DNA from 2 places in the Actinoallomurus acanthiterrae genome. Region 1 is predicted to be linked to the other one. Evidence: riboswitches for the same ligand, from Rfam matches in the RefSeq annotation. Region 1 holds a riboswitch; the other holds the start of a gene.
What was found. Region 1 has a riboswitch for glycine ahead of gcvP (aminomethyl-transferring glycine dehydrogenase). Riboswitches for the same ligand answer to the same signal wherever they lie in the genome.
Positions count from the first base shown of each region.

Region 2: it holds a riboswitch for glycine, as region 1 does, so the genes downstream of both, gcvT (glycine cleavage system aminomethyltransferase GcvT) here and gcvP (aminomethyl-transferring glycine dehydrogenase) in region 1, are expected to answer to the same signal.

Region 1 covers NZ_BAAHCO010000001.1:5,615,257-5,622,461, forward strand. The annotation lists gene ACYVF7_RS26590 (ATP-binding cassette domain-containing protein) at 1-190, shown strand, start outside; gene ACYVF7_RS26595 (ABC transporter permease) at 187-1,041, shown strand; gene ACYVF7_RS26600 (SCO6745 family protein) at 1,189-2,076, opposite strand; glycine riboswitch at 2,191-2,287, shown strand; gene gcvP (aminomethyl-transferring glycine dehydrogenase) at 2,448-5,285, shown strand; gene ACYVF7_RS26610 (glutamate--cysteine ligase) at 5,489-6,565, opposite strand; gene ACYVF7_RS26615 (WD40/YVTN/BNR-like repeat-containing protein) at 6,783-7,205, shown strand, end outside.
Region 2 covers NZ_BAAHCO010000001.1:2,327,197-2,334,401, reverse strand. The annotation lists gene ACYVF7_RS11520 (alginate lyase family protein) at 47-1,267, opposite strand; gene ACYVF7_RS11515 (glycoside hydrolase family 6 protein) at 1,460-2,476, opposite strand; glycine riboswitch at 2,703-2,800, shown strand; gene gcvT (glycine cleavage system aminomethyltransferase GcvT) at 2,966-4,072, shown strand; gene gcvH (glycine cleavage system protein GcvH) at 4,069-4,455, shown strand; gene ACYVF7_RS11500 (serine hydroxymethyltransferase) at 4,452-5,708, shown strand; gene lipA (lipoyl synthase) at 5,722-6,651, shown strand; gene ACYVF7_RS11490 (L-serine ammonia-lyase) at 6,657-7,205, shown strand, end outside.

The DNA of each region.
Region 1 (7,205 bases):
GCCCGAGGTCGACCACGCCAACCGGAGAGTCGGGGTCCCCGTCAAGGGCTCGGTGTCCTTCACCGACATGGTGCTCGAACTGGACCGGGCCGGCGTCGCGGCCGAGGACGTCGCCATGCGCCGCCCGACGCTCGACGAGGTGTTCCTCCGTCTCACCGGCGCTACCAAGGTCGAGGAGGTGGCGGCGTGAGCGGGGGAGACGGCGTGAGCGTCCTGCGGCTGCCGACGCGGCCCGCGTCGGCCATCGGGCGGCTCCGGTGGGCGCTCGCCGACGGGCGGACGATCGTGCGGCGGAATCTCGGCCACCTGAAGGCGCAGCCCGGAGAGCTGGTCGGTGAGCTGGTGTTCCCGGCGGTCATGGTGGTGATGTTCGGCTATGTCTTCGGCAGCGCCATCCCGGTCCCGGGCGGGGGGAACTACCGCGAGTACCTCATGCCCGGCCTGTTCGGCATGACCGCGTTCACGGGCGTGCTGGCCACCTCGATGGTGGTCGCCCAGGACGTCGGCCGCGGTGTCATGGACCGGTTCCGGTCCATGCCGGTGGCGCGGTCGGCGGTGCCGTTCGGGCAGACGGGCGCGGACATTATCACCGGAGCCCTCGGCATGGTGGTCATGGTCGCCTGCGGTTTCGCCGTCGGCTGGCGCCCGCACGAGGGGCCGGTCCGGACCCTGACCGCCTTCGCCCTCCTGGTCCTCATGCGTTACGCGATCAGCTGGGGAGGTGTGCTGCTCGGACTGCTGCTCAAGGAGGAGACGCTGGACAAGCTCGTCCCGCTGATCTTCCCGATCACGATGGTGTCCAACTCGTTCGTGCCGACCGCGGGAATGCCGGCGTGGCTGCGCGCCATCGCCGACTGGAACCCGGTCAGCGCGATCGTCGCGGCGTGCCGTGATCTGTTCGGCAGCCCCGGCGTGGTCGGGAACGCTCACCTCGTGTGGCCGCTCCGACACCCGGTGGCCGCGAGCCTGCTGTGGTCGGCCGTTCTACTGCTCGTCTTCGTCCCGGCGGCGGTACACCGGTACCGCACGGTGAACCGCTGACGGCCGCCCCGCCCCGGACTGGACCGGCCGCGGTCGCCCTGCCCCGGACTGGTCGCGGTCGCTCCGCCCCGGACCGGCCACGGCCGTCCCGCCCCGGCCGCTCCGCCGCGGACTGGTCGCGGCCGCCCTGCCCCGGGCCGGCCGAGGTCAGGACGGTGCCGGGCCCGTGCCTGCGCCCTGGTCGTCGGCACCGTGGCCGGACCGGAGCATGGCCATCGCGTTCGGGAAGGGCACGGCGCCGGCCTCGACGAGCCGCCGCGCGAGCGGGCGGAGGAGGCCGGCCAGCCGGGCCGCGCCGTCCCGGCCGAGGGCGTCCAGCGGCGGGCGGGCGAGCCGGTCGGTGGTGTCCTCGATCGCGCGCCGGTCCGCGCGGCCCTCGGTGGTGAGGGCGCCGTCCGCGTCGAGGAGGCCCCGGTCCCGCAGCCGGTCGCCTGCGGCCGTCCACTCCTGTTCGGTCCAGCCCCGGAACTCGCGCTGCTCGGGCGGGGTGAGGCCGAGGGCGCCCGCGACGACGTTCGCCTCGCAGCCGTCGAGCCCGCCGGTGAGCAGGGCGGCGACGTGCCCGTCCCCGCGGAACTCCCGGAGCGCGGTGACGGCGTGCCACAGCGCCAGGTGCGGCTCGGCCGGCCGGGGCAGAGCGGCGTGCGCGGCGAACAGGACGCGGCCCGGGGCCGGCGCCGCCTCCGCCGCCTGCCCCGCCAGGGCCGCGGCCTCCGCGACGTCGGCCGAGTCCACCAGGTCGCCGAGCAGGCGGCGCAGGGACCGGTCCACGACGGCCGTCCGGGCGGCCAGGACGGTCTCGGGCGAGGAGTAGCGCCAGGCGTCGGGGATCGCGCGGGCGACCATGCGCGGCGCGAAGTTGTAGAACGCGGCCGTGACCACCTCGGGGGAGGGCGCGCCCAGGGCCGCCGACCGGGAGGCGAAGTAGCCCATCCAGAAGCCCTTGAGGCCCGCGTCGGCGTACGCCGCCTTGGCTTCGGGCGCGAAGTAGACGAACGCGTGACAACACTCGATCAGCCGCCAGGTCTCGTCCATCGGCCCCTCCTCGTCGCCGCCGGGCCGCCCATCGTCGCACGGGGCGACGTACTGATCTTCGGGGAGCCGGGACCGTGGCGAGGGGCGAAGCCTCCGGTAGGGTGGAACCGCCGTCGACCTCGTACGGGAGAGACTTCGCACAGTGTGGTGCGGGGCGCCGAAGGAGCAACCCTCCCCGGAACCTCTCAGGCAAAAGGACCGTACGAGTTAGGCACCTCTGGAAAGCAGGCCGGCGATCCACGCCAGACCTCACCGAAGGTGCAAGCCGCGCTCCGGCGCGGTGAAGCTCTCAGGTTCACTGACAGAGGGGGAGACCGGCCACCGGCCTGCCCGGTGGTGGTTGCGCATCCATCGCACCAGGAGGCTCCCCAATGACCGAGGTCCCCTTCGCCGATCGGCACATCGGGCCGTCGCGCGGCGACCGCGCCGAGATGGCCAAGGCCGTCGGCTTTCCGACCGTCCAGGCCCTCGTCGACGCCGCCGTGCCCACGGTGATCCGCACCGACCGCCCACTGGATCTGCCTCCGGCGCTCACCGAGGTGCGGGCGCTGGCCCGGCTGCGTGAGCTGGCCTCGGAGAACCAGGTCCTCACCTCGATGATCGGTCTGGGCTACCACGGCACGGTCACGCCCGGGGTGATCCTCCGGAACGTCCTGGAGAACCCTGGCTGGTACACCGCCTACACGCCGTACCAGCCGGAGATCTCCCAGGGCCGTCTCGAGGCGCTGCTGAACTTCCAGACCGTCGTGAGCGACCTGACGGGCCTGCCGGTCGCGAACGCCTCCCTGCTCGACGAGGGCACCGCGGCAGCCGAGGCGATGACCCTCGCGCACCGGGCTTCAAAGGCCGGGGACACCTTCCTGATCGACGCCGACGCGCTGCCGCAGACGATCGAGGTCATCCGCACGCGGGCGCTGCCGCTCGGCATCGACGTCGTCGTCGCCGACCTGTCCGGGGGCCTGCCGGACGGTGAGTTCTTCGGCGTCCTGCTGCAGTACCCCGGTGCGAGCGGTGCCGTGCGGGACCTGTCGGCCGTGACGGATGGCGCCCACGAGCGCGGCGCGCAGGTCGTCGTGTCAGCCGACCTGCTGGCCCTGACGCTGCTCACGCCGCCGGGGGAGTTCGGCGCCGACATCGCGGTCGGGACGTCGCAGCGGTTCGGCGTGCCGTACGGCTTCGGCGGCCCGCACGCCGGCGACATGGCCGTGCGCGAGGGCCTGCAGCGGCAGATGCCCGGCCGCCTCGTCGGCGTGTCCGTCGACGTGGACGGCGACCCGGCCTACCGCCTGGCGCTGCAGACGCGCGAGCAGCACATCCGCCGCGAGAAGGCCACGAGCAACATCTGCACCGCTCAGGTGCTGCTGGCCGTGATGGCGAGCATGTACGCCGTCTACCACGGCCCGGAGGGGCTCCGGGGCATCGCCGAGCGGGTCCACGAGCAGGCCGTGCGCATCGCGGGCGGCCTCGCCGCGGTCGGCGCCGAGATCGTCCACGAGACCTTCTTCGACACCGTTCTCGCCCGCGTCCCCGGCCGCGCCGAGGAGGTCGTACGGCGGGCGCGCGAGCTCGGGATCAACCTGCGGCTCGTCGACGCCGACCACGTGGGGATCGCCTGCGACGAGACCACGACGGACGAGCACGTCACCGCGGTGTGGCGGGCGTTCGGCCTGGCCGACAACGAGGCCCTGTCCGTCCACGCGGGGGCCGCGCTGCCGCCGGCCGTCCGCCGGGAGAGCGGCTACCTGACGCACCCGGTCTTCCACGCGCACCGCTCGGAGACGGCGATGCTGCGGTACCTGCGCCGCCTGCAGGACAAGGACATCGCGCTGGACCGCTCGATGATCCCGCTGGGCTCGTGCACGATGAAGCTCAACGCGACCACCGAGATGGAGCCCATCACCTGGCCGGAGTTCGCGCAGATCCACCCGTTCGCGCCGCTGGAGCAGGCGCGCGGATACGTCCGGCTGATCGAGGAGCTGGAGACCTGGCTCGCGGAGATCACCGGGTACGCCAAGGTCTCGGTGCAGCCGAACGCCGGCTCCCAGGGCGAGCTGGCCGGCCTGCTCGCCGTGCACGGCTACCACGCCGCCCGCGGCGAGGGCCACCGGAACGTCTGCCTCATCCCGTCCTCGGCGCACGGCACCAACGCCGCCAGCGCGGTCATGGCCGGGATGCGCGTGGTCGTGGTCAAGAGCACCGACCACGGCGACATCGACCTCGACGACCTGCACGCCAAGATCGACAAGCACCGCGACCAGCTCGCCGCGATCATGATCACGTACCCCTCGACGCACGGTATCTACGAGGAGACCATCACCGACGTCTGCAAGAGCGTGCACGACGCCGGCGGGCAGGTGTACGTCGACGGCGCCAACCTCAACGCCCTGGTCGGCCTTGCCCGGCTCGGGGAGTTCGGCTCGGACGTCTCACACCTGAACCTGCACAAGACCTTCTGCATCCCGCACGGCGGCGGCGGTCCCGGCGTCGGCCCGGTGGGGGTGCGCGAGCACCTGGTGCCGTTCCTGCCCAACCACCCGCTGCGCCCGGAGGCGGGCCCGGAGACGGGCAGCGGCCCGATCTCCGCCGCGCCGTGGGGCTCGGCGGGCATCCTGCCGATCTCCTGGACCTACATCGCGATGATGGGCGCCGACGGGCTGCGCGCGGCGACGGAGACGGCGGTGCTGGCCGCCAACTACGTCGCCAAGCGCCTGTCCGACCACTACCCGGTGCTCTACACCGGCCGGGGCGGCCTGGTCGCGCACGAGTGCATCATCGACCTCCGCAGGATCGCCAAGGACACGAAGATCACGGCGGAGGACGTCGCCAAGCGGCTCATCGACTACGGCCTGCACGCGCCGACCCTGGCCTTCCCGGTCGCGGGCACGCTGATGATCGAGCCCACCGAGAGCGAGGACCTCGCCGAGCTCGACCGCTTCTGCGACGCGATGATCCAGATCCGCCAGGAGATCGAGCGGGTGGCGGCAGGGGAGTACGACGCCGACGACAACCCGCTGAAGAACGCCCCGCACACCGCCGCGTCGCTGCTCACCACGGACTGGAAGCACTCCTACGGCCGGGAGGACGCGGCGTACCCGCTGCCCGCCCTGCGGGAGAACAAGTACTGGCCGCCGGTGCGCCGCATCGACCAGGCGTACGGCGACCGCAACCTGGTGTGCTCCTGCCCGCCGCCGGAGGCCTTCGAGTCTTGAGGCCGGGCCGCCGGACGACGGCGGGACCGCGGGCTCGCCCCGCGGTCCCGCCGTTTCACGCGGCGGAGACCCACTCCGCACCGACCGTACCGCCGCTTTGCGGAGCGAGCACGCCCCCGGCAAGAGCCCACGGTCCCAATGTCGCCCGCGTCCGTTAGGGCCGCGGGTCCTGAGGACCTCGACGGTACGGTGCCGGCACGCGCTCAGCCGGTGAGCGTACGGGCCACGGCGGCGTTGACCACGGCGGACAGGTCGCCGGTCTCCTCGTACACCGCCCGCTGCAGAGACGCCCCGTTGCCGCGCTCCAGCAGGCGTCCGGCCAGCTCGTTCGCGGTGTCGAGGTCGCCCGTGTCGGCCAGGGCCGGGCCGACGTGCTCGAGCAGCGCGCGTACGACGACGCCGGCGGGGGCCGGGCGCTGCGTCACCGGATGGATCAGCTCGCCGCCGAGGCCCGACCGGCTCGCCCGCCACGACGCGAGCCGCAGCAGCTCCGTGCGCACCGCCATCGGCGGCTCCCCGACCCGCCACTCCCGGGCGGCGGTCTCCACGAGCCCCCTGGCGAGCGCGGCCATCAGGACGGCGTCGTCCGCCATCAGGCACACGTCCGCGATCCGGATCTCCACGGTCGGGTAGTGGCGGGACAGCCGGGCGTCGAAGTAGATCATCCCCTCGTCGAGCAGCGCCTTGGACTCGATCATCGACCGTACGGTGTCGTGGTAGATCTTCGGCGTGCCGAACGCCTCGGTCGGACCGGCGGACGGCCAGCGCCCCCAGACCTGGTAGCGATAGCTGTCGTAGCCGCTGTCGCGCTCCTGCCAGAACGGCGAGTTCCCGGTCATCGCGAGCAGGGGCGCCAGCCAGGGGCGGATCCGGTCCAGCACCGCCACGCCCTCATCCTGGGAGTCGATGCTCACGTGGACGTGGCACCCGCAGGTGAGCTGCTCCTGCGCGGTGAGGGCGTACTCCCTGGCCATGCGCAGGTAGCGCTCGGCGGGCGTGGTCGACGGGGTGACGGCCCGAGGGGAGGTCGCGAGCGCGGCGATCTCCGAGCCGGTGCGCCGGGCGGCCTCGGCCGCGGCGCCGCGCCGCTTCCGCAGCCGGCCGGACAGCTCGTCGAGCGTCGTGCACGGATCGGTGCTCGTCTCGATCTGCTGCCGCTGCAGTTCGTGTTCCGGCGCGTCATCGCCGTCGCCACGCGTGACGGCCTCGCCGAGCGCGACGGGGACGCCACTGCTCGGCGCGACGAGCAGCAGCTCCTCTTCGACGCCGAAACTTCGCAACCACGACCTCCTCGGTGATCAGGGATCCCTCCCCTACCCCGCGATCGGTCGCGGAACCGGGGTCCGGCGGGCCCCTGTTCATGCCGGCGATGAGTTTTTCGGCTCGCCGTGGTCTAACGTGGGTGACCTGCGAACCCGCAGGTCAATGACGACATGTCGGGTATCGGACCGCATTTTGGGCGACGTCACGGCGCTCGAGGTGCGGAGAGGAGTGAGCATGAGCGGCGTACGCGTACTCGTCGGCACGCGCAAGGGCGCGTTCATCCTGACCTCGGACGGCCGGCGGGAGGACTGGGAGATCAGCGGGCCGCACTTCGGCGGCTGGGAGATCTACCATCTCACCGGTTCGCCGGCCGACCCGTCACGGCTGTACGCCTCGCAGTCCACCGGATGGTTCGGGCAGCTGATCCAGCGGTCCGACGACGGCGGCCGGACCTGGGAGGCGGTCGGCAACCGGTTCGAGTACGACGGTGTCCCCGGCACCCACCAGTGGTACGACGGCACGCCCCATCCCTGGGAGTTCGCGCGGGTCTGGCATCTGGAGCCGTCCCCGGCCGACCCGGACACGGTCTACGCCGGGGTCGAGGACGCGGCGCTGTTCCGGTCGACGGACGGCGGTCAGAGCTGGCAGGAGCTGCCG
Region 2 (7,205 bases), 3.3 Mb from region 1:
GCGAGCCAACCGGCTCGCCCGGATTCCGTACGGCCGGGGCCGTTGGTCAGGGGGCTCCGGCGTGGGTGAGGGTCTCCCAGGCGAGGAAGTAGCTCGCGCCGGCGGGCCGGTCCTTGGCGACCAGCTTCGCCGTCTGGGGCAGGGAGACCTTCAGCCGGCCGTGGTACTCGTTGTAGCCGACCTCGAGCACCGGCCCGAGCCCGCGCTTCAGGGTGCCCTTGCAGAGCCACGACGGCGCCTTGGCGCCCAGTTCGTAGGTGGCGTGGAACTCCAGCGCCTTCGTCAGCCGTGCGCGGCCCTCGCCGTACAGGTCCACGCCCTGCAGCCTGGCGGTCTCGGCGACGTGCAGTGCCGCGTCGATGGCCCAGCCGGTGTGGCCGAAGTCGCGGCAGGTCTCCTGGGCCAGCCCGTCGACGAACGTGCTCTGTCCCTGCCAGTACTTGATGATCTCGGCCTTGGTGTTGATCTGGCCGCCCGGCGGCGGCTTCGGCAGGGCGCCGTCGGACTTCAGATAGAAGTAGGCGGGCAGGCGCTTCCGCCACAGGGCGACGGCCTTGTCGAACGACGCGTGGTCGTCGAGGAACACCGCGATCCCGATCGCGGCGTCCGTCATGATCAGTTCCCAGTTGCCGTTGGTGCCGTTCGGCCTGCCCTTGATCACGGTGGGCAGGTAGACGGTGCGCAGCATCGTCGCGAAGCGCTTCTCCTGCGCCCACGTGCCCGTGTAGGTGTGCTTGATCAGCTCGCCGGCGCGCGCGAAGGACGCGCCGGACCAGCCGGTCTGCAGCGGGGCGTTGTGGTTCGTGTGCTCCTTGATGACGGCCGACCAGGCGTCCATGATCTGGATCGCCTTCTTGGCGTACCGGTCGTCGCGGGAGATGTACCAGATCAGCGCGTCGGTGTAGGCGGCGAGGGCGTCCTCGCGTTCGTCGGAGCAGCCGTGGTTCGGGTTGGACCCCGAGCCGCACTCGACGTTGGCGCGCGGCTTCGGCGTCCGGGACAGCGACCCGTACGCGCTCGCGCGCATGGTGTCGTACGCCTTCGTCCACGGCTGGGCGCCGGCCTTGACCTTCGCCCGGGCGAAGTCGAGCTGGGAACGCCCGACCAGGACGCCCGGGTGCTGGAAGGCGGCCTGGGTGTTCGCGACCGGTACGGCGCCGGTCCGTGCCGACGGTGTGCCGCGGGAGGTCAGCACGGTGAGGGCCGCGACCGCCAGCGTGATCGCCACGCCGGTCAGGAGCCAGGCCCGGGTGCGCGTGCGCGCCATGAGATTCCTCTCGGGGGGCTAAAGGATCTTGGGGTGCGGGCCATGCAACCGGCGTGGTGGACCACCGTCAATCGGATCGCGGAAAAAAGGTTAATAAACCTCCCTATCAATACGATTCGTAATCAGGCGCCTCCGACGCGTCGGCGGAGCGGCGGAACGCCCTGTTCCGCCGCTCCGCCGAGGGCCGGGTCGTCAGGACCCGTTGATCAGGTGCATGGCGAGGTCGGGGCTGAACTGGCCGGCCGGGATGCCCTCGCCGAGCCCGCAGGATCCGTCGGAGTCGCCGGGGTCCTTCACCCACAGCAGCATCTCGGCCCCGCCGCCGACCTGGGGCGTGACGCCGAGCTTGCGGCCGGCCGGGTTGCACCACTCCCCGTTCTTCGAGCCGTTGCCGTTACGGCTGGTGTCGACGATGAACGGGACCTTGCTCGACAGCGAGGCGTTCACCGCCGCGCCGTAGGACGCCGACTCGTCGGTGGTGTAGTAGTTCGAGACGTTGACGGCGAAGCCCCGGACGTTGTGCACGCCGGCGGACTCCAGCCGCTGGGCCATGGTGGCCGGGGCGATCCACTTGGCGTTGCCGGCGTCGAGGTACGCCCAGGTGTTCGGCGCCTTGGCCTTGAACTGCTCGGTGGCGAACTTCAGCAGGTTCAGGCGGAACTCCCGGTCCGAGTCGGCCGGCAGGCAGTCGAGCTGGGCGAGGGCGTCCGGTTCGATGACCACGACGGCGGGCCGTGTTCCGATCGCGCCGGCGAAGGCCGAGATCCACCCCTCGTACTTGTCCTTGTCCGAACCGCCCTTGGACTCGCCCGAGCAGTCCCGGCCCGGGATGTTGTACGCCACGAGGACGGGCAGCTTGTCGGCGGCGTCGGCGGCGCCGACATAGTTCGAGACCGCCGTCCCGATGTCGCTGATCCAGTCGCCGAACCAGCCCGCCGTCGGCTTGTCGGCGATCGCCGACTTGATCTGCGCGGCGCGCGCGTCGCCGGGGTTGTCCCGTACCCACTTGGCGGAGTTGGAGTCCGGGTCGACGTAGAAGCCGCTGGTCATGTCGATCGGGCTGCCGGCCGCGGCGGCGGGCGCCGCGGCGCGGGCCGCGACGGTGCCCGCCGGCTGACCGGGCGAGCAGGCCCCGGTCAGGCCGATGACGGCCGCGGCGCCGAGCGCGGCCAAGCCGGTGATCCGCCGAGAGGTCCTTGAGTGGGCCATGGAGCTCCTCACGCTCGATGCGATGGTGAAAGCCGTTGCCCCCGCCGTCGCGCCCTCCCCCGCCGGCGCTAGATGATCAACGTAATTCGCGATCTTCAGAGCCTGCCCGGGGTTCCACGGGAATTGAGCCGGAAGTCCCGGTCCGCCGCCCGGTGGGCTCGCGGTACGCGACCTGCGGCGGCACCGTTTCCCGGACGCTCCCGCACTGCTAGCCTGGCCATGCCGTTGATCCCGCACGGGAGAGCGACCTCGCCGCCAGCGAGGTACGCCGAAGGAGCAACTCCTCCCCGGAACCTCTCAGGCCACAGGAACCGTGCGGACCAGGCGACCTCTGGAAAGCGGAGCGACGCTCCCGCCGAAGGTGCAAGCCCCCGATCGGGGGTGAAGCTCTCAGGCACCGATGACAGAGGGGGAGGGCACCGCGACCGCATTTCGCGCGCCAATGGGAGGATGGGATCCCGGCCGCCCGCGTGATAGGAGCCTGCCCCGATGTCCACGCCGGACGCCAAGAGAACACCGTTGCACGAGGTCCACGCCGAGCTCGGAGCCACGATCACCGAGTTCGCCGGCTATCTCATGCCGCTGCGCTACGGGAGCGAGACCACCGAGCACCAGGCCGTCCGCACCAGTGCGGGGCTCTTCGACCTGTCCCACATGGGAGAGATCTTCGTCACCGGCCCGCAGGCCGGGGCCGCCCTCGACCACGCGCTGATCGGGCACCTGTCCGTGCTCGCCGTCGGCCGGGCGCGCTACACGATGATCGTCGATCCGGCCGGGGGCGTCCTCGACGATCTGATCGTCTACCGGCTCGCCGCGGAGACCTACATGGTGGTCGCGAACGCCGCCAACGCCGCGACCGTCCGAGCCGAGCTCACCAAGCGGGCGAGCGGGTTCGAGAAGGCCACCGTCGACGACCGCTCCGACGCGTACGCGCTCATCGCCGTGCAGGGCCCGAAGGCCCAGGCCATCCTGGAGAAGCTCACCGACGCCGCGCTCGCCGACCTGAAGTACTACGCGATCCTGCCGGGGAAGGTCGCCGGGATCGACGCGCTGATCGGCCGCACGGGGTACACCGGCGAGGACGGCTTCGAGCTGTTCGTCTCGGCGGGTGACGCCGTGGCCGTCTGGCGCGCCGTCACGGAGGCCGGCGGCGACGACCTGCGGCCCGCCGGGCTGTCCGCGCGCGACACCCTGCGGCTGGAGGCGGGCATGCCGCTGTACGGCAACGAGCTGACCGCCGAGACCACGCCGTACGACGCCGGACTCGGCCGTACCGTCAAGCTGGAGAAGCCCGGGGGCTTCGTCGGGCGCGCCGCGCTGGCCGCGCGCGCCGACACCCCGCCCGCGCGCACCCTCGTCGGGCTCGTCGCACGGGGGCGCCGGGTGCCGCGCCATGGGTACGACATCGTGACGCCGGACGGCACGCCCTGCGGTGTGGTGACCAGTGGTGCGCCGTCCCCGACACTGGGCAAACCCATCGCCATGGCCTACATCGACGCGGACCACGCCGAGGACACCGACCTCGCCGTGGACATCCGCGGTAAACACGAGCCGGTCGACAAGGTAGCGCTGCCGTTCTACAGGAGGACTTCGTGAGCACTGTTCCCGAGACGCTTTCCTACACCCAGGAACACGAGTGGATCACCGCGCCGTCCGACGGTGTGGTGACCGTCGGCATCACGGCGTACGCCGCCGACGCGCTCGGTGACATCGTCTATGTGTCGCTGCCGCAGGAGGGCGCCTCCGTCGAGGCGGGAGAGCCGTGCGGCGAGGCCGAGTCGACCAAGTCGGTGAGCGACATCTATGCGCCCGTCACCGGCGAGGTCGTCGCGGTCAACACCGCCCTTGACGAGGACCCGGCCGTGATCAACTCCGACCCGTACGGCGAGGGATGGCTGTTCCGGGTGCGCACCGGTGACGACCCGGCCGACCTGCTCGACGCGCAGGCCTACGCGAAGCTCATCGAGGAGGCGTCATGAGCCTTGCCAACCTGCCCCTTTCCGAGCTCGATCCGGAGGTCGCGTCCGCGATCACGGACGAGCTGCGCCGCCAGCAGTCCACGCTGGAGATGATCGCCTCGGAGAACTTCGCGCCGATCGGCGTCCTCGAGGCGCAGGGCTCGGTGATGACCAACAAGTACGCGGAGGGGTACCCGGGCCGCCGCTACTACGGCGGATGCGAGTACGTCGACGTCACCGAACAGCTGGCGATCGACAGGGCCAAGGAGCTGTTCGGCGCGGAGCACGCCAACGTGCAGCCGCATTCGGGCGCACAGGCCAACATCGCGGTCTACTTCGCGCTGCTGGAGCCGGGCGACACGATCCTCGGCCTGGACCTCGCGCACGGCGGGCACCTCACCCACGGCATGCGGATCAACTACTCCGGCAAGATGTTCAACGTCGCGGCGTACCACGTGGGTCCCGACGGCCTCGTGGACATGGACGAGGTCGCCCGGCTGGCCCACGAGCACCGGCCGAAGCTGATCGTCGCCGGCTGGTCCGCGTACCCGCGGCAGCTCGACTTCGCCGCGTTCCGGCGGGTCGCCGACGAGTCCGGGGCGCTGCTCATGGTCGACATGGCCCACTTCGCGGGCCTGGTCGCGGCGGGGCTGCACCCGTCCCCGGTGCCGTACGCCGACGTCGTGACCACGACGACGCACAAGACGCTCTGCGGTCCGCGCGGCGGCCTCATCCTCTGCCGCGAGGAGTACGCCAAGAAGATCAACTCGGCGGTGTTCCCCGGCACGCAGGGCGGCCCGCTCGAGCACGTCATCGCCGCCAAGGCCGTCGCGCTGAAGATCGCCGCGTCCGAGGAGTTCGCCGAGCGGCAGGCCCGGACGATCGACGGCGCCAGGATCCTCGCCGATCGGCTGCTCCGCGAGGACGCCGCCAAGGCCGGCGTCAAGGTGCTGACCGGTGGCACGGACGTGCACCTCGTCCTGGTCGACCTGGTCGACTCCGAGATCACCGGACGGGACGCCGAGGACCGCCTGCACGCCATCGGCATCACGGTCAACCGCAACGCCGTGCCGAACGACCCGCGGCCCCCGATGGTGACGTCGGGCCTGCGGATCGGCACGCCGGCGCTCGCCACGCGCGGGTTCCAGGCGGACGACTTCGCCGAGGTCGCCGACATCATCGCGCTGGCGCTGCAGCCGTCGTATGACTCGGCGACGCTGTCCGCCCGAGTCAGCGCGCTGGCCGACAAGCACCCGCTCTACCCCAGCCTGTAATGGATTGAGCCATATGACCATCGCTCCTGAGGGCCGGAAGTTGCTGCGTGTCGAGGCGAGGAACGCCGCGACACCGATCGAACGCAAACCACCCTGGATCAAGACCCGGCTGTCGATGGGCCCGCAATACCGCGAACTCACCGACCTGGTCCGCTCCGAAGGCCTGCACACCGTCTGCCAGGAAGCCGGCTGCCCCAACATCTACGAATGCTGGGAAGACCGCGAAGCCACCTTCCTCATCGGCGGCGACCAATGCACCCGCCGCTGCGACTTCTGCCAGATCGACACCGGCAGACCCGCCGCCTACGACCCCGACGAACCCCGCCGCGTCGCCGAATCCGTCACCACCATGGGCCTGCGCTACGCCACCGTCACCGGCGTCGCCCGCGACGACCTGCCTGATGGCGGAGCCTGGCTCTACGCCGAAACCGTCCGCCAGATCCACCACGCCATCCCCGGCTGCGGCGTCGAACTCCTCATCCCCGACTTCAACGCCACCCCCCACCTGCTGGCCGAGGTCTTCTCCGCCCGCCCCGAGGTCCTGGCCCACAACCTGGAGACCGTCCCACGGATCTTCAAACGCATCCGCCCCGGCTTCCGCTACGAACGCTCGCTGAGCGTGCTGACCGCCGCCCGGGAGGCGGGGCTGGTCACCAAGTCCAACCTCATCCTCGGCATGGGCGAAACCCGCGAGGAGGTCACCGAAGCCATGCGGGACCTGCACGAGGCCGGGTGCGAACTGCTGACCATCACCCAGTACCTGCGCCCCTCCCCCCGCCACCACCCCGTCGAACGCTGGGTCAAGCCCGAAGAGTTCGTCGAGCTGAAGGACGAGGCCGAGGCCATCGGCTTCACCGGGGTGATGTCCGGGCCCCTGGTGCGCTCCAGCTACCGCGCCGGCCGCCTCTACCAGCAGGCCATCACCGCCCGCCAGGCCGACTAGACACCATGGCGATCAGTGTCTTCGACCTGTTCAAGGTCGGCATCGGCCCGTCCAGCTCGCACACGGGCGGGCCGATGGCGGCGGCCCACCGCTTCGCCCGCGGCCTGGTGCGCGACGGCCTGCTGGAGAAGACGGCGACCGTTCACGTCATCCTCTACGGCTCCCTGGGCCTCACCGGCAAGGGCCACGGCAGCGACAAGGCCGTCATCCTGGGGCTGGAAGGCGACACCCCGGAACGCGTCGACGTCGAGACGGCCGACGCCCGGGTCGCCGAGGCACGTGAGCGTGGCGTCATCCATTTGCTCGGCGAGCACGAGGTGCCGTTCGTGGTGGGCGAGCACCTCGTCTTCGAGCGCAAGATATCGCTCCCCCATCACCCCAACGGGATGAGGTTCACCGCCCGCGACTCCGGCGGCACCGAGCTGCGGGAGAAGGTCTACTACTCGGTGGGCGGCGGGTTCGTAGTCGACGAGGACGCCACCGGCGCCGACCGCATCAAGCCCGACGACACCGTGGTGCCCTATCCGTTCGCCACCGCCGCCGAGCTCCTCGAC